3 regions of the Gordonia paraffinivorans genome follow, and region 1 is predicted to be linked to each of the others. Evidence: predicted binding sites of a transcription regulator. Region 1 holds the regulator's gene; each other region holds the start of a gene.
The links. Region 1 encodes LexA, which represses DNA repair genes until DNA is damaged. Its sites were predicted from a motif close to CGAACANNTGTTCG; they were not measured.

Region 2: cofD (2-phospho-L-lactate transferase) is a predicted target of LexA. The motif match lies at 2,934-2,947, and genes of this name have one in related genera.
Region 3: E1P53_RS02480 (HNH endonuclease signature motif containing protein) is a predicted target of LexA. The motif match lies at 2,022-2,035, and genes of this name have one in related genera.

The regions. Positions count from the first base shown of each region.
Region 1 is NZ_CAACYD010000005.1:606,071-613,593, forward strand. It holds gene hrpA (ATP-dependent RNA helicase HrpA) at 1-841, shown strand, start outside; gene nrdR (transcriptional regulator NrdR) at 815-1,288, opposite strand; gene E1P53_RS04905 (LysM peptidoglycan-binding domain-containing protein) at 1,387-1,992, opposite strand; gene lexA (transcriptional repressor LexA) at 2,206-2,913, shown strand; gene E1P53_RS04915 (putative PEP-binding protein) at 2,897-4,597, opposite strand; gene E1P53_RS04920 (DeoR/GlpR family DNA-binding transcription regulator) at 4,702-5,472, shown strand; gene pfkB (1-phosphofructokinase) at 5,469-6,449, shown strand; gene E1P53_RS04930 (PTS fructose transporter subunit IIABC) at 6,446-7,523, shown strand, end outside.
Region 2 is NZ_CAACYD010000003.1:135,855-143,377, forward strand. It holds gene E1P53_RS01410 (hypothetical protein) at 1-722, opposite strand, end outside; gene E1P53_RS01415 (DUF3499 domain-containing protein) at 926-1,456, opposite strand; gene E1P53_RS01420 (metallopeptidase family protein) at 1,562-2,098, shown strand; gene E1P53_RS21080 (WhiB family transcriptional regulator) at 2,253-2,750, opposite strand; gene cofD (2-phospho-L-lactate transferase) at 3,234-4,259, shown strand; gene E1P53_RS01435 (coenzyme F420-0:L-glutamate ligase) at 4,256-5,605, shown strand; gene E1P53_RS01440 (NUDIX hydrolase) at 5,602-6,174, shown strand; gene glgC (glucose-1-phosphate adenylyltransferase) at 6,225-7,439, opposite strand.
Region 3 is NZ_CAACYD010000005.1:51,850-59,372, forward strand. It holds gene E1P53_RS02460 (arsenate reductase ArsC) at 15-440, shown strand; gene E1P53_RS02465 (arsenate-mycothiol transferase ArsC) at 437-847, shown strand; gene E1P53_RS02470 (ArsI/CadI family heavy metal resistance metalloenzyme) at 871-1,356, opposite strand; gene E1P53_RS02475 (Rv2640c family ArsR-like transcriptional regulator) at 1,454-1,816, shown strand; gene E1P53_RS02480 (HNH endonuclease signature motif containing protein) at 2,062-3,684, shown strand; gene E1P53_RS02485 (nitroreductase family deazaflavin-dependent oxidoreductase) at 3,769-4,191, shown strand; gene E1P53_RS02490 (fused (3R)-hydroxyacyl-ACP dehydratase subunits HadA/HadB) at 4,264-5,316, opposite strand; gene E1P53_RS02495 (oxygenase MpaB family protein) at 5,397-6,686, opposite strand; gene poxB (ubiquinone-dependent pyruvate dehydrogenase) at 6,798-7,523, opposite strand, start outside.

The sequences.
Region 1 (7,523 bases):
GCCGGAGAAGACCGTGAAGGTCGCCGGGCAGCAGCTCACCAGGTATCCGACCATCGACGCGGTCACCGACGACGCCGGCCGCACGCGCGGTGTGGTCGTCGTCGACGCCGCGTCCGAGCAGGTCCGGGACCGGTTGCTGCGCAGGGGCATCGTGGCTCTTCTCGATCTCGCGATACCGCCGCTGCAGCGACGGATCGCCGGATCGCTGGGTTCCACCGACCGGCTCGCGCTGAGCCAGAGTCCGTACCCCGATCTCGACTCGCTGCTCGCCGATTGCACGCGGCGTTCGATCCGCGACACCGTCGAGGCGCTCGATCCGTCGGCTCTCGCCGGAATCCGGTCGCCGGAGGCGTTCCGGGCGTTGGCCGAGAAGGTGCGTCCGCGAGTCGCCGAGGCCGCGCCCGCCTACTTCGATCTCGCCGTCGAGGTTCTCCGCCGGGTCGCACCGGTGCGCGCGGCGGTCGACCGCCACGCCGGCTCGCTGGCCGCCGACGACGTCGCCGAGCAGCTCGACAACCTCGTCTTCGACGGATTCGTCGGCGCCACCCCGCGTAGGCATCTGCAACACGTCCCCCGCTACCTCGAGGCGGCACAGGCCCGACTGCAGGCCCTGCCCGCCTCGGCGGCACGGGATCAGGCCGGAGTGGCCGTGGTGGATCGGGTGACCGAGCGCTGGGCACAGCGCCTGACGCAGGTTCCCGAGCATCGCCGGGACCACGTCAACGAGGAAGCGCAGTGGCTGGTGGAGGAACTCCGCGTGAGTCTGTTCGCCGAGCGGCTCGGCACCGCCTATCCGGTGTCGGAGAAGCGGGTCCTACGAACTCTTGACCGACTCGGCTGACTCCCTGGCCGACCGGAGATCGTCGATCTCGCGCTGGAAGTCGTCGATCGAGTCGAATGACCGGTACACGGACGCGAACCGGAGGTAGGCCACCTCGTCGAGGTCGCGCAGCGGCTTCAGGATCGCGAGACCGACCTCGTTGCTGGGGATCTCGGCCGAACCGCTGGCCCGGACCGTGTCCTCGACCTGCTGGGCGAGCTGCGCCAGCGCGTCCTCGGCGACATCGCGTCCCTGGCAGGCACGCCGCACACCGCGCATCACCTTCTCGCGGCTGAACGGCTCGGTGACGCCGTTGCGCTTGACGACGGCCAGAACCGCGCTCTCCACCGTGGAGAACCGGCGGCCGCATGCGACACAGGAACGACGACGCCTGATGGCCTGTCCCTCGTCAGCGACACGCGAGTCGATGACCTTGGTGTCGTCGTTCTTGCAGAAGGGGCAGCGCATCGTATCCTCACGCGGGTCGCGGGACCTCTCCGCGCCGACGTTCGCCGCGTCGGGCCGTGTCTCGGCCGGTCCCTGTGACATCGAGGATACCGTCGGGCCTATCGGTACCTCGGCGTCAGGAGTGGCTGACCGACGCGAAGACCGCTCGACGGCAGGTCGTTCAGTCGGATGATGTCCTCGACGACCGCCTCACGCGGCAGGTCGGGCGCCACCCGGGCGGCGATGCCGGTGAGCGAGTCACCCGAGCGCACGTGGACCACCTCGGTGCCGACCGCCGAGGGCGCGACCGACGCCGCGTAGTTCTGGCCGACGACCGACAGCACCCACACCGCGAGTGCCAGGCCGACCCCGGCGAGGATCGCGACCGCGGTCCGGCGACGACGGCGGATCGCCGCCGACGGCGCGACGCGCAGCGCGCGATCGTCGGCATCCACGCGCGCCGGGACGAGACCGCGCCCTCGCGTGCCCACCGGCGACGCACACCGCGTCGCGGCGATCCGGGGACCGTAGATCACCGACTCCGGTGCGGGTCGGTTGTCGGCGGCCCGGTTGTCCGCCGGGCGCCGGCGCGGGACGGCGCGACGACCGGGAACGACGGGATCGGCGTCGCCGGGGACGAGGCGGGTGCGGCCGGTACCGGCGCGCACGACATCGGGGCGCAGGGTGTCGACGCGGATCGGGTCGGCGAGAGTCGCGGTGCGCATGGGGCCCTCCGGTGTGGTCGGTCGAACCGGGTGTTCGAACCGTTCGACAGTCGATCACCTGTTCGATGAACTGATGTTCGATTTCTACCACGCGGCTCCGACAATGTCTCGCGACACGTCGAACAAATGTTTGATGCCGGCGGGATCCTCGGTTAGGCTCGTCCCCAGTCGAAGCCATCTACCAGCACGTTCGGAATCGAGAGGAACCCGACCATGAGCGATGACGGCGGTAAGCGCACTCCACCGCGGGGCGCCGACGAGCCCGTCAGCCCCGAGGACATCGCGGCTGCGGAGGCCTCCCTCACGCCGCGTCAGCGTGGCGTCCTCGAGGTGATCCGCAAGTCGGTGCGCGAGCGCGGCTACCCGCCGAGCATCCGGGAGATCGGCGACGCGGTCGGCCTCACCTCCACCTCCTCGGTGGCCCACCAGTTGCGCACGCTCGAGCGCAAGGGACTCCTCAAGCGCGACGCCAACCGTCCGCGCGCGGTCAACATAGCCCCGAACGAGCCTCCGACCCCGACCTCCCCCAACGGCGAGCCGCTCCCCGAGCCGACCTTCGTCCCGGTCCTCGGCCGGATCGCCGCCGGCGGCCCGATCCTCGCCGAGGAGGCCGTCGAGGACGTCTTCCCGCTCCCCCGCGAACTCGTCGGCGAGGGATCGCTGTTCCTGCTCAAGGTCGTCGGCGAGTCGATGATCGACGCGGCGATCTGCGACGGCGACTGGGTCGTGGTCCGTCAGCAGAACGTGGCCGACAACGGCGACATCGTGGCCGCGATGATCGACGGCGAGGCCACGGTCAAGACGTTCAAGCGCCAGAAGGGTCATGTGTGGCTGATGCCGCACAACGAGTTGTTCGACCCGATCCCCGGTGACGACGCCGTCATCCTGGGCAAGGTCGTCACCGTCATCCGGCGGATCTGACACCCTCGGGTTCACTTCCGAGCACCGCGGCGGCCGCCGCGCGGGCCGCAGCCGGATCGGTGGTGGCCAGCGCAGCGGCCGCCGCGTTCTCACATGCGGTGAGAGTGACCTCGCCGAGTGCGGCGCCGACGGCCGCGGACGCGGCCGGGGCACTCGACAGCGAGGTGACGCCGAGACCCACCAGGACGCACGCCAGAGCCGGGTCGGCCGCCGCCTCGCCGCAGACGCCCACCGGTTTACCCAGGGCGCGACCGGCTTTCGCGACCGCCGCGACGAGGTGCAGTACCGCGGGTTGCCACGGGTCGGTGAGGGCGGAGAGGTCGGCCGACATCCGGTCGGCGGCCATCGTGTACTGCGTGAGGTCATTGGTGCCGATCGACACGAAGTCGACCTCGGCGAGGATCGCGGGCGCGAGGATCGCCGCGGCGGGCACCTCGACCATGACCCCGGCGACGAGGTCGCGCGCGCGTACCCGCGCCGCGAAGGCCGCGGCCTCGGCCGGCGAGGCGATCATCGGCGCCATCACCCACGGCCGGCTCCCGGTCTCCCGCGCCGCCTGTGCTATCGCGTCGAGCTGGCGTTCACGGACCTCCGGGTGCGCCAACGCGATCCGATCACCGCGCACACCGAGGGCCGGGTTGGCCTCGTCCGGGTGGTCGACGAACCGCAGCGGCTTGTCCGAGCCTGCGTCGAGGGTGCGCACGACCACCTTCCGGCCGGCGAACGCGTCGAAGACCTCGCGGTAGATGGCGGCCTGGTCGTCGACCGACGGCTCGTCGGCGCGTCCGAGAAAGGCTAGTTCGGTGCGGAACAGGCCCACCCCTTCGACGGGATGCGCCGTCGCGGCGCGGGCCGACGCGCCGTCTGCGACGTTGGCCAGGACGGCGACCTCGACGCCGTCGGCGGTGCGGCCGGGTCCGGTCCAGCCCGCGATCCGCGCGGCGCGACGTCGATGTGCCGTGACCCTCTCCTGCGCCTCCGCGGCGTCGGGGGCGACGACGACCTCTCCCGCGGTCCCGTCGACGAGAACCGGTGTGCCCACGTCGATCGCGCCGAGTCCGGGCACGGCGACGACACACGGGATCCCGAGCTGGCGCGCGATGATCGCGGTGTGACTGGTGGGGCCGCCGAGACGGGTCACCAGCGCGATGGTCGTGGCGGGGTCGAGACCCGCGGTGTCGGCGGGCGCGAGATCATCGGCGAGCAGCACCGACGGGACGTCCGGCGTCGGGACGCCGGGCTCCGGCAGGCCGAGAAGTTCGGCGACGACGCGGTCGCGGACGTCGTTGAGGTCGGTGACGCGTTCGGCCATCAGGCCGCCCATCCTGCTGAACACCGCGGCGAACTGTTCGGTTGCGGCCGCGGCCGCCGCCGGTGCGCTCACCCCCTTCTCGACGAGCTTCGTCGCCGCACCGACCCAGCCGCGGTCCTCTGCGAGCGCTGCCGTCGCGGCGAGCACCTCGGCGGCCGCGCCGGTGTTCTGTGACGCCCGGTCACGCAGGCGTGCGGCCACGACAGCTGCGGCGCGGGCGAACCGTTCGACCTCGTCCGCTCGACGATCCTCCGGCACCTCGCTGGTCGAACCGAGCGCCTCGGCGGAGTAATCGGGCCGCACCCCCGGCCAGAGCGCGGGGCCGTAGGCCACGCCACCGACGACCGGGGTGCCTGTCAGTGTCTGCGTCATGTGACCACGCTTACAAAAACGCCTTGACTTGTCAACACAAACAAGCGTAAACAGAATCACATCAACACCGAAACCAACACGACCCCACATCAGATCGGAGCAGCGTGTACGCCGAGGAGAGACAACAGGCCATCGCCGACGAGGTTCGCGTCGCGGGCCGGGCATCGGTGGCCGAGCTCGCCGCGAAGTTCGATGTGACCAGCGAGACCGTTCGTCGCGACCTCGCGGTTCTCGAGAAGGCGGGACACGTGCAGCGCGTGCACGGCGGGGCCGTCCGCCCCGAGGTGATGCGTGTCGTCGCAGAACTCGGCGTCGCCGAGCGGGAGACCGCCCAGACCGAGGAGAAGGCCGCGATCGGTCGTGCCGCGATGTCCTTTCTCCCACCCGACGGCGGATCGGTCCTGTTCGACGCCGGCACCACGACCTATCGCGCGGCCGAGGCACTGCCCCGCGATCGCACACTGACCCTCATCACCAACAGCCTGCCCATCGCCGGCCTGCTCGCCGCCCGCCACGTCGACGGCCTGCACGCACTCGGGGGCCGCGTGCGCGGCCTGACCCAGGCGACCGTGGGCGCGCAGACCGTGGCCGCACTGTCCCGGATGCGGATCACCACCGCGTTCGTCGGCACCAACGGCCTCACCGAAGCGCACGGACTATCCACTCCGGACCCCGACGAGGCGGCGGTGAAGTCCGCGATGGTCGCCGCGGCACAGCGGGTCATCGTGCTCGCCGACAGCTCGAAGATGGGCCGCGAGGAGCTCTCCGGGTTCGCGACCGTCGACGACATCGACGTCCTCGTCACAGATTCCGGGATCGACCCGCAGTTCTCGGCCGCGCTGTCCGCACGCGGCATCGAGGTCGTGATCGCGTGATCCTGACCGTCACCGCCAATCCGAGCCTCGACCGCACTCTCGAGCTCGGCGGGCCCCTGCGTCGCGGCGAGGTCCAGCGCGCGGGAGTCGTCCGGGCGCAGCCGGGCGGCAAGGGAGTCAATGTGTCCCGCACCGTCGCGACGGCGGGGCTGGCGACCTGTGCGCTACTCCCCGCGCGTCCCGGCGACCCGCTGCTCGCCGCCCTCGACGACCTCGGGCTCCCATACGACGCAGTTTCCGTCGACGACGAGGTGCGTTCGAACGTCACCATCGCCGAGTCCGACGGCACGACCACCAAGGTGAACGCCCCCGGTGTACCGCTCACGCCGGAACAGCTCGACGAGCTCACCACGCTGATCCGAACCCACGCCGAGGGCGCGGCCTGGGTCACCCTCTGCGGTTCACTGCCACCGGGCGTGCCGCACGACTGGTATCGCCGCATCGCCGACGCGCTGATGACCGCAGGGTGCCGCGTCGCCGTCGACACCTCCGGCGAACCGTTGCGCGCCGCGGCCGCCGGCCGACTCGACCTGATCAAGCCGAACGAGGACGAACTCGCCGAGCTCACCGGCACCGATCCGGCCGTGTTCCGAGCGGCGTTGTCGCGCAATGATCTCGGGCCCGTGGTGGATGCCGCGTCGACACTGGTCGAGCAGATCGGCGGGAACGTCCTGGCCACCCTCGGCGCCCGTGGCGCCGTACTGGTCACCCGGGCCGGCACCTGGATCGCCACCCCGCCGCCGGTCACGCCGCGCAGCACGGTCGGTGCCGGGGACTCCTCGCTCGCCGGATACCTCATCGCACAATCATCCGGAGCGCCGGCGCCCGACTGCCTGCGTCACGCCGTCGCCTACGGGTCGGCGGCCGCCGCACTCGCCGGCACCGCATCCCCGACGCCCGACCAGCTGAACCCGGCCGGGGTCACCGTGACCGAGTTCTGCAGCCCCACCCCATCCCCCGCGAAGGACATGTCATGACCGAGCGAATCATCACCGCGCAGACGGTGAGTCTCGACGTCGACGCCGGCGCCGATCCCGCCGCCGTCATCACCGCCCTCAGCGATGCGCTCGGCGCGGCCGGGCGGACGACCGACCCTGCCGACCTGGCCCGCGCGGCGCTCGAGCGGGAGGCCAAGTCCGCCACCGGGCTTCCCGGCGGCATCGCGATCCCGCATGCGCGCACCGCGTCGGTGACAGCGGCGGGTCTCGCGATGGCGAGGCTGTCCCGGAAGGTCGACTTCGGCGCCCCCGACGGCCCCGCCGATCTCGTCTTCCTCATCGCGGCACCCGAGGGCGGCGCCGCCGAGCACATGAAGCTGCTGAGTTCGCTGGCCCGTGCGCTGGTGCGGCCGGAGTTCGTCGCAGCACTGCGGGAGGCGGAGACGGCCGAACGGGTCATCGAGCTGGTGACCGAGGCGACCGATCCCGGCGCGTCGAAGAAGACCACCCCGGACAAGGCGCCCGACGAGGCCCTGCAGAAGACCCCGGAGAAGACCCCCGCGAGGGCTCCGGAGGAGTCTCCCACGCCGACGGTGTCCGCCGCGGCGCCCGAGGAGGCCACCAGGCCGCGCCTCCTCGCGATCACCGCATGTCCCACCGGGATCGCGCACACCTACATGGCGGCCGACGCGCTCAAGTACGCGGCCGAGCGCGCGGGCGTCGAACTCGCTGTCGAGACGCAGGGATCGTCGGCGACCACGCCGTTCGACCCGGCGCAGATCGACGCCGCGGACGCGATCATCTTCGCCACCGACATCGGGGTGAAGGATCGCGGCCGCTTCCACGGCAAGCCGGTCATCTCCTCCGGCGTGAAGCGGGCGATCAACGAGCCCGACGCCATGATCGCGGAAGCCGTTGCAGCGGCAAGGAATCCGAACGCGGCACGCGTCGTCGAGGGGTGCGGTGAAGTGTCGGGGGTGGATGCGCCCGCCACGGCCGGCGGCACGGGCACGGGTCTCGCGGCCCGAACCCGGCAGGCGCTGATGACCGGTGTCAGCTACATGATCCCGTTCGTCGCGGCCGGAGGTCTGCTGATCGCCCTCGGCTTCCTGC
Region 2 (7,523 bases), on a different contig from region 1:
GCCACCGCGTGCGCGGCGACCACGGTGCCCGCCGGGGAGTCCGAGGTCCAGACCGCCGGGCGGTCCTGGAGTCGGACGGCGAGGGACTTGGCCCGGTTGCGGAAAGTCTCCCGGCTCGGATGCGAGGCCGAGGCCTCGGCGTCGAGGGCGTCGGCCAGGTCGTCGAGGGCCGGCACCGGACCCGTCATCCGCACCTGGGTGAGCGCGCCGAACACCGCCAGCAGCGCGGCGACGAATCCGAAGAACCGGAACCGCGGTTCCAGGTCGAAGCGCGGGGAGAGATCGATCCCGTTGCCGCCCAACGCATCCCGTAGCGGTCCCGCAATCGGCGCGGCCACGACCACCTCCGCGCGGCGCCGCCCGGCGCGCGCGGCGGCATCGGCGAGCGCCATGTCCCCGGCGTCCTCGCCCGCCACGACGACCACGTCGAGGGGGCCCACCCAGCCCGGCAGGACCGGAGCGGTGACCACCGGCACGTCGATCCGGGACGCGACGGCGGCCACGATCAGCCCGGCGGCCCGATGGGACACCTCGCCGGCACCGTGCACGACGACCACGCTGCGCGGCCGCAACTCGGCAAGTGGTGCGAGCGCACCCTCGCGGACAGCCTCGGCGGTGGCCCGGATCTGGGCCCCCGCGAGCGCGACGGTCCGCAACAGACCGTCGGCGTCCGCGGAGAGCAACTCCTCGGCGTCGTCGAGGTCGGGGGCACCGGTACGCATGGGACCAGCGTAGCCAGCCACGGTGACACCCGTCCCGCTACACGACACACTCGTGGGCCCGATCCGGGGAATCGTCCCGGATCGGGAGATGACGGTGTCGGGTGCGTCCGTGTGGACGGAGGTCGCGCCCTGCGCGAGGTGGACGGAGGTCGCGCCCTGCGCGAGGTGGACGGGTGTCGCGCCGTGCGCGTGGCGGCGTGCGTTCAGTCGACCGGGTCCGGCAGGACACGCAGGTGTCCCCGGCGTCCCGGACGCGGACGGGTCTGGTGGCGGGGCGTCGACGAGGACGAGCCCTGGGTGAGCGGCGACTGCTGGTCGACCGGTCCGGCGCGGTGGCGGCCGGACCGACGGTCGGCGAGCGCGGCGTCCACGGCCGCGTCGACCGGGGACCTCCCGGAGTCGAGTGCGTCGAGGGAGTCGATCGACCCGCGGCCGGCGTCGAAGCCGGGACGCGGACCGCCGGCGACGGCGCCCGCCTCCCGGACGGCCTCGGCCAGTGCGGTCAGCTCGTGGTCCTCGGCCGGCACCGAGAAGCCACGTTCGCTGCGCAGCATCTCCCACCCGCGCGGCACGGTGATCCGACGCGCGTGGTCCTCGCACAGATCCCAGGAATGCGGCTCCACCGAGGTCGCCAACGGACCGATGACCGCGGTCGATTCGGCGTAGACGAAGGTCAGCGTAGCCACCGCGGATCGGGCGCAGCCGGGTCGGCAGCACAGACGGGGAAGCTTCACGAGACGAGATTAGCCCGCCTTGTCGGCAACCACTGAGCCGACACGCTCATCGACCGCCGCGGGGCAGGCGCGACACGGGTCGCCACGACCTCCTACACTCGCGCCATGCGCATCCACCCGAAGCCCGCGCGCGGCTCCCACGGCACCCCGGGCCCCTACGGCGCGCCGGGCATCCGCCGTGGTCGTCGGCGCCCGGGCCGCTTCCGGGACCGTCGCGGTCGTGGGCTGCGCTCCCCGCTGCTGCCGCAGCACGTGCCCGCCTACAACACCCGGTCCGACGAGTTCGACGCGATCGCGCTCGAGGCCTTTGCCGAGATCGACGCCAACTGGCACGACCAGCTCGCGGGTCTCGACATCGCCGTGGACGAGATCCCGCGCCTCCTCCCCCGCGACCCCGAGACCGTCGCGTGGCCCGACGAGGTGACCGCGGACGGCGCCGTGCCGCTGGCGCGGCTGATCCCGGCGGGCATGGATGTCCACGGCGAGCCGACGCGCGCCCAGATCATCCTCTTCCGCCGGCCGCTGGAATCGCGGGCGAAGAAGGGCACGGATCTGCTCGAGCTGATCCACGAGGTCCTCGTCCAGCAGGTCGCCACCCACCTCGGACTCGACGAAGACACGATCGACCGCGGACCAGAGTGATCCGCGGTCGATGATCGCGTTCGACGGCCCGCCGCCGAACTGCCGGCCGAATACGTTCGGCCCGTATGAAATTCGAATGATCGGAATTGATCCGTTCAGATGACGTCGGATCGGCGACATCTCTCGTGTCGTCGACCCGCGCCCGCCGGCGGACTCAGATGATGCCGCGCTTGAGACGCCGGCGCTCACGCTCCGACAGGCCACCCCAGATTCCGAAGCGCTCGTCGTTGTGAAGTGCGTACTCGAGGCATTCCGCCTTCACCTCGCACCCCTGGCAGATGCGCTTGGCCTCACGGGTCGAGCCGCCCTTCTCCGGGAAGAACGCCTCGGGATCGGTCTGCGCACACAGCGCCCGATCCTGCCACGATTCCTCGACGGCGTCGAAGAGCTCGTCGAATCCGTTGGGCACCAGGGCCAGATGCCGGCGACCGGAGCGGTCGTCGGCGCCACCGGCGAAATCCGAAGCGGCGTCGCCGATTTCGGGGACACTAGGGCGGGCGGTACCGCCGATCATCGAATCGTCGACGGGACCGATGCCGTGGAATCCGGCGACATCGCGGTCCGCAGAGCCGGCGACGACGGTCGAATCCGAGATGTATTGCGGGCGATCATGTGGTTCAAGCGGATTGCCGATCGGGTTTTCCAAAGCCATCGTCGGCGCCTCCTAGCTCGGGATTTCGGTCGTTAACTGTCCTTCGCGAACACGACATGTGTGCCGTACCCACCACTGCTGCCACACCACTTGTACTACGCGTCGGCGAAGTGCCTGCTCGCGTCGCACACAGCGCCCGAGCGACGGCACCTCATCCGGTGCCGACACCCTTCTTGCCGAGTTCGAACATGTGATCGAATCCGTTGGAGGCCAGCGGTTCTCGACCTCGAAGGTTCTCGATCTCAAACCCGGAATGACACTGATGTGATTACACACGCCGAGGGCGCTCCGGGTCAAGTCGAAACGAAGATCTCCCTTTACCATCGCCGGCCGCTCTTCGTGTGACTCGACACGGCGAGAACGGCCAAGCCGAACGAAGATCACACTCCGCCGACGCGTCGCCTCTGCCCGAACCGCCTCCGGCGCCGAGGGCGGGGCCCGCTCCGAAGACCACTAGAGTGGCGGTGTGAAGGAGTACCTGCTGTGAAGGTGACCGTACTCGTCGGCGGCGTGGGAGGCGCGCGATTCCTGCTCGGCGCACGCGAACTCTTCGGCGCCACCCCGTTCCCGCCGCTCCCGGACGCCCCGGCCGGCGACCACGAGATCACCGCCATCGTCAACGTCGGCGACGACGCCTGGATGCACGGCGTGCGCATCTGCCCCGATCTCGACACGTGCATGTACACGCTCGGCGGCGGCATCGACCCCGAACGCGGCTGGGGCCGCCGCGACGAGACCTGGAATGCCAAGGAGGAGCTCGCCGCCTACGGAGCCGACCCGGACTGGTTCGGCCTCGGCGACCGTGACCTCGCCACGCACCTGATCCGCACCCAGATGCTCGATGCGGGCTTCCGGCTCTCCGACGTCACCGCCGCCCTGTGCCGCCGCTGGAACCCGGGCGTGCGCCTGCTCCCGGTGACCGACGACCGGCACGAGACGCACGTCGTCATCGCCAAACCGGATGGCGCGGAGGACGAACGTGTCGCCATCCACTTCCAGGAATGGTGGGTGCGTCACCGGGCCCAGGTCCCGACCTTCGGTTTCGCCCAGGTCGGCTCCGACGACACCACCCCGGCCCCCGGCGTGCTCGACGCGATCGCCGAGGCCGACGTGGTGCTGCTCGCGCCGTCGAATCCGGTGGTGAGCATCGGCGCGATCGTGAGCGTCCCCGGGATGCGCAGCGCGCTGCGGTCGACGAAGGCCAAGGTCGTCGGCATCTCGCCGGTGATCGACAACCGCCCGCTGCGCGGCATGGCCGACGAGTGCTTGTCGGTCATCGGGGTCGAGACCTCGGCCGAGGCGATCGCGGCCCATTACGGCGCCCGCAGCGGCAACGGCATCCTCGACGGCTGGCTCATCGCCGACGGCGACCGGGCGAGTGTCGACGGCATCGCCATCGGGTCGGCCCCGCTGCTGATGACCGACCCGGCCGCCACCGCGCAGATGATCCGCGCGGCGTGTGCGCTCGTGGACGTCGCCCTGCCCGACCGGAACGTGGGCACGGCGTGAGCGAGCGCACCGACCACCGGGCGCCGGGCGGTCTGGAGATCCGGCCGGTCACCGGACTCGGCGAGTTCGGTCCGTCATCGGATGTGGCCGGTGAGATCCTCGCCGCCGCACCGTGGTTGGCCGACGGCGACATCCTGGTGGTGACCAGCAAGATCATCTCCAAGGCCGAGGGCCGGATGGTGACCGCGCCGACCGATCCCGACGAGCGGGACGCGTTGCGGCGACGACTCGTCGAAGCCGAGTCGGTCCGGGTGCTGGCACGCAAGAACCGCACCCTCATCACCGAGAACCGCCTCGGCCTGGTGCAGGCGGCCGCGGGCATCGACGGCTCCAACGTCCGCACCGACGAGCTGGCGCTGCTCCCGGAGAACCCGGATGCCAGCGCGGCGCGCCTGCGGCGCGAGATCGCCGAGCGCGCCGGCCTCGACGTGGCCGTCATCATCACCGACACCATGGGCCGTGCCTGGCGCACCGGGCAGGTCGACGTCGCCATCGGTTCGGCCGGCATCGCCGTCAGCCACCCGTACGACGGCGGTGTCGACGACTACGGCAATCCGCTGGTCGTCACCGACATCGCCGTCGCCGACGAACTCGCGGCCGCCGCCGATCTGGTCAAGGGCAAGCTCGACGGGGTGCCGGTCGCCGTGGTCCGCGGATTCGCGCCGGTCGACGACGGCACGACCGCAGCCGACCTCATCCGGCCCGCCGAGGAGGACCTGTTCCGACTGGGCACCGAGGAGGCGATCGCGCAAGGGCGCCGGGAGGCCGTCCGCACGCGCCGCTCGGTGCGTTCCTTCGACGATCGCCCGGTCGACCCCGGCCTGCTGAGGGAGGCGCTCGGCGAGGCGCTCACCGCCCCGGCGCCGCACCACACGCACCCGGTCCGGTTCGTCTGGGTCCGCTCGGCGGATCGGCGACGGGAGCTGCTGGACGCGATGAACGCCGACTGGCGCGCCGACCTGACCGCCGACGGCAAGTCGGAGGAGTCGATCGCCAAGCGCCTGCGGCGCGGGCAGATCCTCTACGACGCACCGGAACTCGTGATCCCGTTTCTCGTCCCCGAGGGTGCGCACACCTATCCCGACGATCGCCGCAACGCCGCCGAGCACACCATGTTCACGGTCGCCGCGGGCGGCGCGGTGGCGAGCCTGCTGATCGCGCTGTCGGTCCGGGAGATCGGGAGCTGCTGGATCGGGTCCACGATCTTCGCCGCTCCCACCGTCCGCCGCGTGCTCGGACTCGACGACGCGTGGGAGCCGCTGGGCGCCGTGGCCATCGGGCACCCGCGCGAACCCGCACCGCTGCGCCCGGCCGCCCCGACCGAAGAATGGGTGATCGAGCTGTGAGCGCCGAATCGCTGCACGCGTCCGCAGTGGCGGCCCTGACGTCGTGGACTGCGCCCACCTCGGCGCAGGACAGCCTGCGGCACGCATACCTGGCGTTCCTCGCCGCGACCTCCGAGGCGTGCCTGAGGGCTTGCGCCGCCGGGCATCTCACCGGATCGGCGATCGTCTTCGACGCCGACCGCCGCCACGTGCTGCTGACCCTGCATCCCCGCGTCGGGAAGTGGATCCAGCTCGGCGGACACTGCGAGCCGTCCGACGACACCCTCGCCGACGCGGCGCTGCGCGAGGCCCGCGAGGAGTCCGGGATCGCCGGCCTCGACCTCGACCGCGACGCACCCGACGCCGGACTGGTCCACCTGCACACGCACCCGATCACGTGCTCGCTGGGGGTCCCGACGCGGCACCTCGACGTGCGCTACCGGATCGTCGCCGCCCCCACCGCGGACGGATCGCTGCCGCGGTTCGCCCGCAGCGAGGAGTCGGTGGACCTGCAGTGGTGGCCGATCGACGCGCTGCCCGACAACGCCGACGCCGACATCCCCGAGCTCATCCGGGCCGCGCTGGGCTGACCGCGGGGCGCACGCGCCTGCCGCTCGGGGCCGGGAGGTGCGCGCGGGTCCTAGACCCGAACGCCCTTGCCCACCGTCACCACGCCGCCGGCGCTGACGGAGAAGCGTTCCCTGTCGGCGTCGAGGTCGACGCCGATCTGCTCGCCGTCCCCGATCACGACGTTCTTGTCGAGGATCGCGCGGCGCACGACGGCACCCTTGCCGATGCGCACGCCGGGCATCAGCACGGCGCCGTCGACGACGGCACCGTCCTCGACGATGACGTTCGACGACAGCACCGAGTTGCGGACCGTGCCCGCGGAGATGATGCAGCCGGCACCCACCACCGAGTCCTCGGCCACACCGCCCTGCACGAACTTCGCGGGCGGCAGGTTGTGGGTCTCACCCCGGATCGGCCACTTGGTGTTGTAGAGGTTGAAGATCGGGTGCACGGACACCAGATCCATGTGGGCCTCGTAGAAGGCGTCGAGGGTTCCGACGTCGCGCCAGTATCCCTTGTCGCGTTCGGTGGCGCCGGGGACCTCGTTGTCCTTGAAGTCGTAGACGTGGGCCTGCCCGCGGGCGACGAACGCCGGGATGATGTCGCCGCCCATGTCGTGGTCGGAGTCCGAGTCGGCGGCGTCGGCGCGCAGCGCCTCGACCAGGGCCTCGGTGCTGAACACGTAGTTGCCCATCGAGGCGAAGGTGACGTCCGGGTCGTCGGGGGTTCCGGGCGGATCGGCGGGCTTCTCCAGGAACCGGGTGATCCGGCCCGAGTCGTCGGCGTCGATGCACCCGAAGGCGGTGGCCTCCGCACGGGGCACGCGGATGCCGGCGACCGTCACCTCGGCACCGGACTCGATGTGCGCCGCGACCATCTGCGACGGGTCCATCCGGTACACGTGGTCGGCTCCGAAGACCACGATGTACTCGGGCTCCTCATCGGAGATGAGGTTCATCGACTGGAAGATGGCGTCGGCGCTGCCGGTGTACCAACGAGGGCCGAGGCGCTGCTGCGCGGGCACCGGGGTGATGTACTCCCCGTGGAATCCCGACGTCCACCATGTCTGCGAGATGTGCCGGTCCAGTGAGTGCGATTTGTATTGCGTGAGCACGCAAATGCGTTCGTATCCGGCGTTGACCAGGTTGGAGAGCACGAAGTCGATCAGCCGGTAGGCACCGCCGAACGGCACCGCAGGCTTGGCGCGGTCCACCGTGAGCGGGTAGAGGCGCTTGCCTTCTCCGCCGGCGAGGACGATGCCGAGGACGTGCGGCTGTGATCTCACTCCCCCAACTTAACCGCGATCGGGGGCACGGGCCAGACGACGGGCGAGTTGGAACCGGCCCCCGCGGTAACCGTCCGGGTGCGC
Region 3 (7,523 bases), 550 kb from region 1:
AGGGACTGTGTCTCATGTCTTCCTCTCGACCTAGCGTGCTGTTCGTGTGCGTCCACAATGCCGGCCGCTCACAGATGGCTGCGGGGTTCCTCACCGCGCTCAGCCAGGGCAGTGTCGAGGTCCGCTCCGCCGGATCTGCGCCCGCCGACTCGATCAATCCAGCCGCGGTCGAGGCGATGGCTGAAGTCGGTATCGACATCTCGGCACAGTCACCCAAGGTCCTCACCCCCGACACCGTCGAATCCTCCGATGTGGTGATCACCATGGGCTGTGGCGATGCATGCCCAGTATTCCCCGGCGTCAGCTACCGCGACTGGGCCCTCGACGACCCCGCCGGCCAAGGCATCGACGCGGTCCGCCCGATCCGCGATCAGATCCGCGCACTGGTCGCGGACCTCCTCGACGAACTGCTCCCCGCTAACCAGCAGGTCGGCCAGTGAGCACACCACCGCAGGTGCTGTTCGTGTGCGTGTCCAACCGCGGCAAATCGGTGATGGCCGAACACCTCACACCGACAGTCACCGACCGGATCACCCCGTCCTCGGCCGGCACCAGCGCGAAAATCGGCGGCCAGGTCAACGAGCTGTCCGCCCAGGCGCTCGCCGAAGTCGGCGCCACCGTGGACGGGCATCAGCCGCGGCAACTCACCGACGGACTGATGCAAACTGCAGATCTCGTCGTGGTGGTCGGCACCGCCGACGTCACCCCACCCGACGGCGTCGCCCTCGAAGTGTGGAACACCGACGAACCCTCCGAACGGGGCATCGACGGTATCGAACGGATGCGACTAATCCGCGACGACATCACCAACCGGATCCGCGCCCTCGCCGACCGCATCGCGCGGTAGGCGAGAGCGCAAGCCACGACCCCTCAGCAGCAAGCAGTGCGCACCTCAGCCGGTTCGGCGGCGCTGCCACCGCAGCACACCGAACCCTGCTCGACGTCATCGTTGGCGTTCTGCTCCAACAGTTTCGGGCTGGTCCCGAACGTGTCGGAGTCGGCGAGCACGGTGTAGACCTCCCACTTCTCGTTCGCCGGTCCGGTCACCCAGACCTTGTCCTGCGTTGCGAAACAGCAGGTGGAGTTGATCTCCTCCTGGGTGAATAGGCCCTCCCCGGACAGCCTGGCGATCTCGGCGTGCACCTTCTCGCTCGATTCGACCTCGACGCCGAGGTGGTTGATCGTGCCGCCCTGGCCGGGGTTCTCTAGCAGCACCAGTTTCAGGGGCGGCTCGACGATCGCGAAGTTGGCGTATCCCGGCTTGCGTTTGGCCGGGGTGGTGTTGAACAGCTTGGAGTAGAACTCGATCGCGGTATCGAGATCATCGACGTTGAGCGCGAGCTGCATACGGGACATGACCATCACCTTCACCTGTGAGACATATATCGAACTACTGACACATGCAGGGTGCCACCTTTTCGACATATGTCAAGTAGGGGCGTACGATCTGGTCATGCCGAAGCCCTTGCCGATGGTCGACATCAGCGCCCCGATCTGCTGCGCACCGGTATCCGCGGCTCCGCTCGATGACGACACCGCCCTAGAAATCGCTCTGCGACTCAAGGCCCTGGCCGATCCGGTCCGGATCAAACTCGTCTCAATCCTGCTCGCCGACAACGGGAACGGAATCTGCACCTGCGACCTCGCGACCGCGGTCGGCCTCACCGAGGCCACCACGAGCCACCACCTGGGGCAGCTCCGCAAGGCCGGCATGGTCGCACCTGACCGACGAGGGGTGAACGTCTACTACCGCGCACGGCCAGAGTCGTTGGAAGCGCTACGCAGCGTTCTCAGCGCCACCACAGGGTGCTGCTGAACCGTCGCAGGCGCGGTCAGTTGAGCACCTGCGTCAGGCTCCCCCTCGTCGGCAACCGCGCCACGCAACGCACATAGCGTTGCGTGGCGGACACCAATGAAAGTGTCACCACCTAGACCCCTCAAACTGTCACCGATGTCTTGATGCGAAAGTGTCACCGATGTCCTGCGAGATGACATGTGCGAAGTCGGGGGTGGGGTAGAATCGAACATACATTCGATCAGCGGACTGTGGGGGTGATCGTCATGACCGAGACAACATCGGTCGACGCTCCTTGTGATGCTGTGGCGATCGTCGACGAGATCCACCGGCTCTGCGCCGCGCTGCAGCGGGCTGAGCTTTCGACGTTGACCGATGCGCAGGTGGAGTATGTGGCCGCCGAAACCGAGCGCGCGAGAAACCGTTTGGCGTTCGCCGGTGATCAGCAGGTGGTGGAGGTCGCCGCCCGCGATCTGCCGCGTAAGACCGGCCGGCGCAACATCCTGGCCTACATGCACGATGTGCTGCGGATGACCCGGCCGGGCCGGCGTCGGACCCGCGTGCAGGCCATCGCGACGTTCATCGACCTCACCGGCCAACCCCTCGAACCCGAAAACCCGACACTGGCTGCAGCATTCGCCGACGGACGCGTCGGCCCCGATCACGTCCACGCGGTGATGGACGTGCTCGATCAGATCCCCACCGCAATAGCCCATGACGTGACGGCTGCTGCCGAACGGACGATGGCCGAGTACGCGACCTGGATGACACCACCGGAGATCGAGCGTGCCGGCGCCCGCCTGCTGGCACACCTCGACCCCGACGGGGTCTTGACCGACCTCGAGGACCGCAGACGACGCCGCAAGCTCTGGATCAACCGGCAACGCGCTGATGGCACATCGAAACTCACCGCCACCCTCACCCCAGAACTGCGCGCACGCCTGGCGACGTTCTTGGATGTGTGGGCGCGCCCCGGGATGAACAACCCCAACGACCCCGACTCACCGACCGGGGCGATCCAGGACGCCGACCCCGAGCGGCTGGAAGCCGCTGCGCAACGGGATCTGCGTACCCCGGCACAGATACAGCACGACGCCCTCAATGCACTGCTGCAAGCGGTGTTCGACGACGGGTTGCTCGGCAAAACTCATCGGGGGTTGCCCATCCAGTTGATCGTCAAAGCCGACCTGGCAGATCTGCAGCGTGCGGCCGGGCTGGCGGCCACCGCCGATGGCACCCTCATCGACATCGAGGGCCTGATCTCCATGGCCGGCCGGGTGGAGCCGTGGCTGGCGATTTTCGTCGATGCCACCGCCGCACCGCTGTATCTCGGACGCGGCAAGCGTCTGGCGTCGATGGAACAACGCCTGGCGTCCTTCGCCCGTCCCGGCGGCGACACCTGCTCCGCGCCCGGTTGCGATGTGCCCGCAACGCGTGTGGAGATGCACCACGCCCATACCGACTGGGGTGACGGTGGTGGCACCGACATCGACAACCTCGCCCCAGCCTGCACCCGCCATCACCACATGATCGGCAACCGCCCCGGCGACTACACCACCCGCATGATCGGCAGCGGACCCGACGCCGGGCGCTGCACCTGGCAACTCAACACCGCACCCGGCACACCACCCCGACGCCCACGGATCAACCGAAAACCCGACATCGGCCACCGATTCCGACACATCCTCACCGAGACCCGCAACAACATCCACCCCACACCTGACAAGCCCGACCAGCGCAGGGCACCCGACCAACACGGACAACCCGAACCCGGGCCGCCCGACGATCCGCCACACCCACCACGGTTCCACTACACCGACCTGCACAACGCCACACCGGCCGAACTCGCGCTCTACGCAGCGCTACTCGACCACGCCTACCCGAACTGAGGCGCCGTCGGCGGTATCGCCGACGAGGGGAGCTCGACGGAGGGCGCAGGGAATAGGCGCAGGCTGAGGGTTGTTGAGCCGACCATGACCGCCAAAGCTGAGTTGAGCCCCGAGGGCTGGGTCCGCGAACAGACCGAGAAGATCCTGGAACAGGGCACCACCGAAGGTGTCGAAGTGATGGGACGCCCCATCGTCCTGTTCACCACCACGGGTGCCAAGTCCGGCAAGAAGCGCTATGTCCCGCTGATGCGCGTGGAGGAGAACGGCAAGTACGCCATGGTCGCCTCCAAGGGCGGCGCCCCCGAGCATCCGGCGTGGTACTACAACGTGAAGGCGAACCCTCAGGTCACCGTCCAGGACGGCACGGAGGCCAAAGAGCTGACCGCACGTGAGGTGAGCGGTGAGGAGCGGGCCCACTGGTGGAAGCTCGCCGTCGAGGCGTTCCCGCCGTATGCCGAGTACCAGACCAAGACCGATCGAGAGATCCCGGTGTTCGTTCTCGAATGATTCTTCTGCAGCCCGCAGGCATCAGAGCCCCCGACGTGAACGTCGGGGGCTCTGATGTCGAAGGCGGGATTCTCAGGCGAACCGAATGTTCATCGTCGCCAGTCCGAAGACCTTACGACCGCCGGACTTGGCCGTGATGATGACGACACCGGTGCGGGTCTCCGGATCCAGCGACTTGATGCGTCCGCTGAACTCGATCTCGCCGCCGGCGTCGGCAGACACCGGCACGGTCTGCGACAGGCGCACCGCGTAGCGGGTCACCGCACCCGGATCCCCGGTCCACGACGACACGAACGCCGCCCCGAGACCCATCGTCAGCATGCCGTGTGCGATGACGTCGGGAAGGCCCGCGAGCTTGGCGACGGCCTCATCCCAGTGGATGGGGTTGGCGTCGCCGGCGACGCCGCCGTAGTTGACCAGGTCGCCGCGGGAGATCCGCGCGGTGTGGACGGGAAGCTCGTCGCCCACCGACAGCTCGTCGAAGGAACGGGCGCCCGATGCGCGGGCCGCGCCGTCGGCGACGCGGACCTCACCCTCCGGGCGGACCGTCTTCTCGTACAGTTCCGGGTTGGGGTCGTGGCTGAAGATGTTGACGTCGTGCATCATCACCTTGCGCACCGCCGCGCCGAGTTCGGGGTCGACCTCTTCGGCCGTCACGCCGACGACGGTGGTGTGCATCGTGTGCACTTTCTCACCCCGCGCGTCGGTCAGGGTGTTGGTGACGGTGATCAGTTCGCGACCGGCGACCTTGCGCACGCTTGACAGTTCGACGTCGGTCACCAGCTCGTCCCCGGCGACGATGGGCCGATGCTGCTCGAACACCTGCTCGGTCTGAACGTAGGTGTCGTAGCCGACGATCACGGACTCGAACAATTCACGGTTGGCGACCATCGCCGGGATCGACGTGAAGGTCAGCGGTGCGACCACTCCCGGATAACCAAGCGCTGCTGCTGCTTCCGGCTCCCAGTGCGCAGGATGGTAGTCCTGGACCGCGCGGGCGTACTCACGTACCTTCTCGCGGCCCACCTGGTAGGCGCCGTCGAGAACGTAGTAATGGCCGACGCGGGTCTCGAGATCGGGTGCCTCGGCGGTCGGCGCTTCTGCGATGGTCGGGGGTTCCGTCATTCCGTCCACGCTAATCGGGTGCCGTCTGCCGGCAAAACCCGAGGTCGGGTTCTCGTCACACACCTGACCCGGATCGACGGTCAGCGCCGGAGGCCCTTGCCGTGGGCGAACTCGGCGGGCCGCCCCGACGACTGCCATCGGTGCCAGTTCTCCCGGTGCCGACACATCAGCCTCTCGTGGAAGCGCCGGAAACCGGGAGACACCCGACGCAGGGTTTCGACGGCCATCATCAGCGGCCACCGGAGGACGATCAGCGCGATGCCCGGCAGCGGATTGGGCATGCGATAGCGGAAGCGCGTGGTGGGCACCATGTAGATCGTCGAGTACGCGGCGTACATCATCGCGTTGTACCGGCCGCGGAGGCGTTCGAGGCCCCTCGCGTCCGCGCTGGCGAAGGCGGCGGGGAAGGACTCGATCAACTCCTTGCCGTCGTCGCCCGCGTCCTGGCTGCGGGTCGACATGACGAAGGTGAGCAGGCGCAGCGAGTCGCCGATGGTCTCCGGATACCACTGGGTCCGGACGCCGAGCAGATACCCGAGGTACTTCTGGTAGTGGAACAGCACCCGGATCTCGCGGGGTGTCGTCTGGACGCCGGTGAGCCACAGCGCCAGGGCCGGGACGATGCTCCCGCCGAGCAGTGTCAGGAGCTGGTACGACTGGCTGATCGGTTCGCCCCAGCGTTCGCGATCCCATTCGGGATGTCCGGCCACGGTGCGACGAACCCACACGTGCATCACGCGCACACGCATCGCGGTGGCCCGCCCTTCCGACCCGGGTGTGAGCAGCGCACCCGGCTGCGAGACGTCGATCCAGAACCTGGCGGTCTCCAGGAAGCGGCGCAGCGCGTTGTCCCCGGCATAGCCGCCGGCCAGCGACAGGGGCTTGGCGACGGCGGCCTCGGTGTACATCTCCAGCGTCTCCCCGCCGGCCACGCTGAACAGGAAGGTTCCCCAGCGACGCCAGATCTCCTCGCCCTCGGCGATCAGTTGCGGGTCCACCCAGTCCGGCACCGTCTCGAACTCCCGGAACAGCTCGACCAGCGCCGGCGGCGGGTTCTCGATGCTGTCCAGACCGTCGGTCAGCGCCTTGTCCAGCAGCGCCCGGGCCGCTTCGGGTCCGAGCGAGCCGTAGACCTCGTCGACGAACCGCTCGGCGACCGGGTCGGTGCGGAACATGTCCTCGGCGAAGGTGCGCAGATGTTCCGGCTCCGGGAACAGATCCTTGCCGGTGATCTTTCGGGCCGCGGCGCGCACGGCTGTCAGTGTGCGGCTCGACATCGCGGCGTCGTAGGCGACGGCCGTGGGGAACGCGGGTGCGCCGGAACCCGTGCCGTCCTGACTCGACAGCGTGCTGGACACGGTTACCCCCATCGGTGACATCCACCCCGTCGGTGGAATGAGACGAATTGCTTCATGCGTATCACTACCGCATGGGGTGCGCACCCACCCATCGGGCTCGTGCGAGCGTCTCTTCGACCGCGATCAGTCGAACAACCGGCGGAACACGTTGGTCTCGGCCAGGTCGATGATCTCGTCGCCGCGCCCGGACAGCACGGTCCGCAGCGTGTAGAGCGTGAAACCCTTGGCCTGTGCGGCCGTGACCGTCGGAGGGATCGACAGCTCCTGGCGCGCGGTCGTCACGTCGAGCAGTGCCGGCCCGTCGTGTGCGAGGAGGTCGTCGATCGCCGAGGGCAGGTCGTCGGGGCGTTCCACCCTGCGTCCGTGGATGCCCACGGCTTCGGCGAGCCGCGCGAAATCGGGGTTCTCCAGATCGGTTCCGTAGTTGACGAATCCGGCGGCCTTCATCTCGACCTCGACGAAGTTCAGCGACGAGTTGTCGAACACGACGATCTTCACCGGCAACCTGTTCTGGGTGATCGTCAGCAACTCGCCGACGAGCATCGCGAGGCCGCCGTCGCCGGCCAGGGCGATCACCTGACGGCCGGGGAACGCCGACTGGGCGCCGATGGCCTGCGACACCGCGTTGGCCATCGAGCCGTGCGTGAACGACCCGATGAGGCGGCGCCGGCCGTTCATGGTGAGGTAGCGCGCGGCCCAGACGACGGGGGAGCCGACATCGGGGATGAAAACGGCATCGTCACTTGCCTTCTCGCTGATCAGCCTCGTCAGGTACTGCGGGTGGATCGGGGTCCGGTTGCGGTCGTTGTCGGCGAGTTCGTCGAGGCGCCGCCGCGCTTTGCGGTAGTG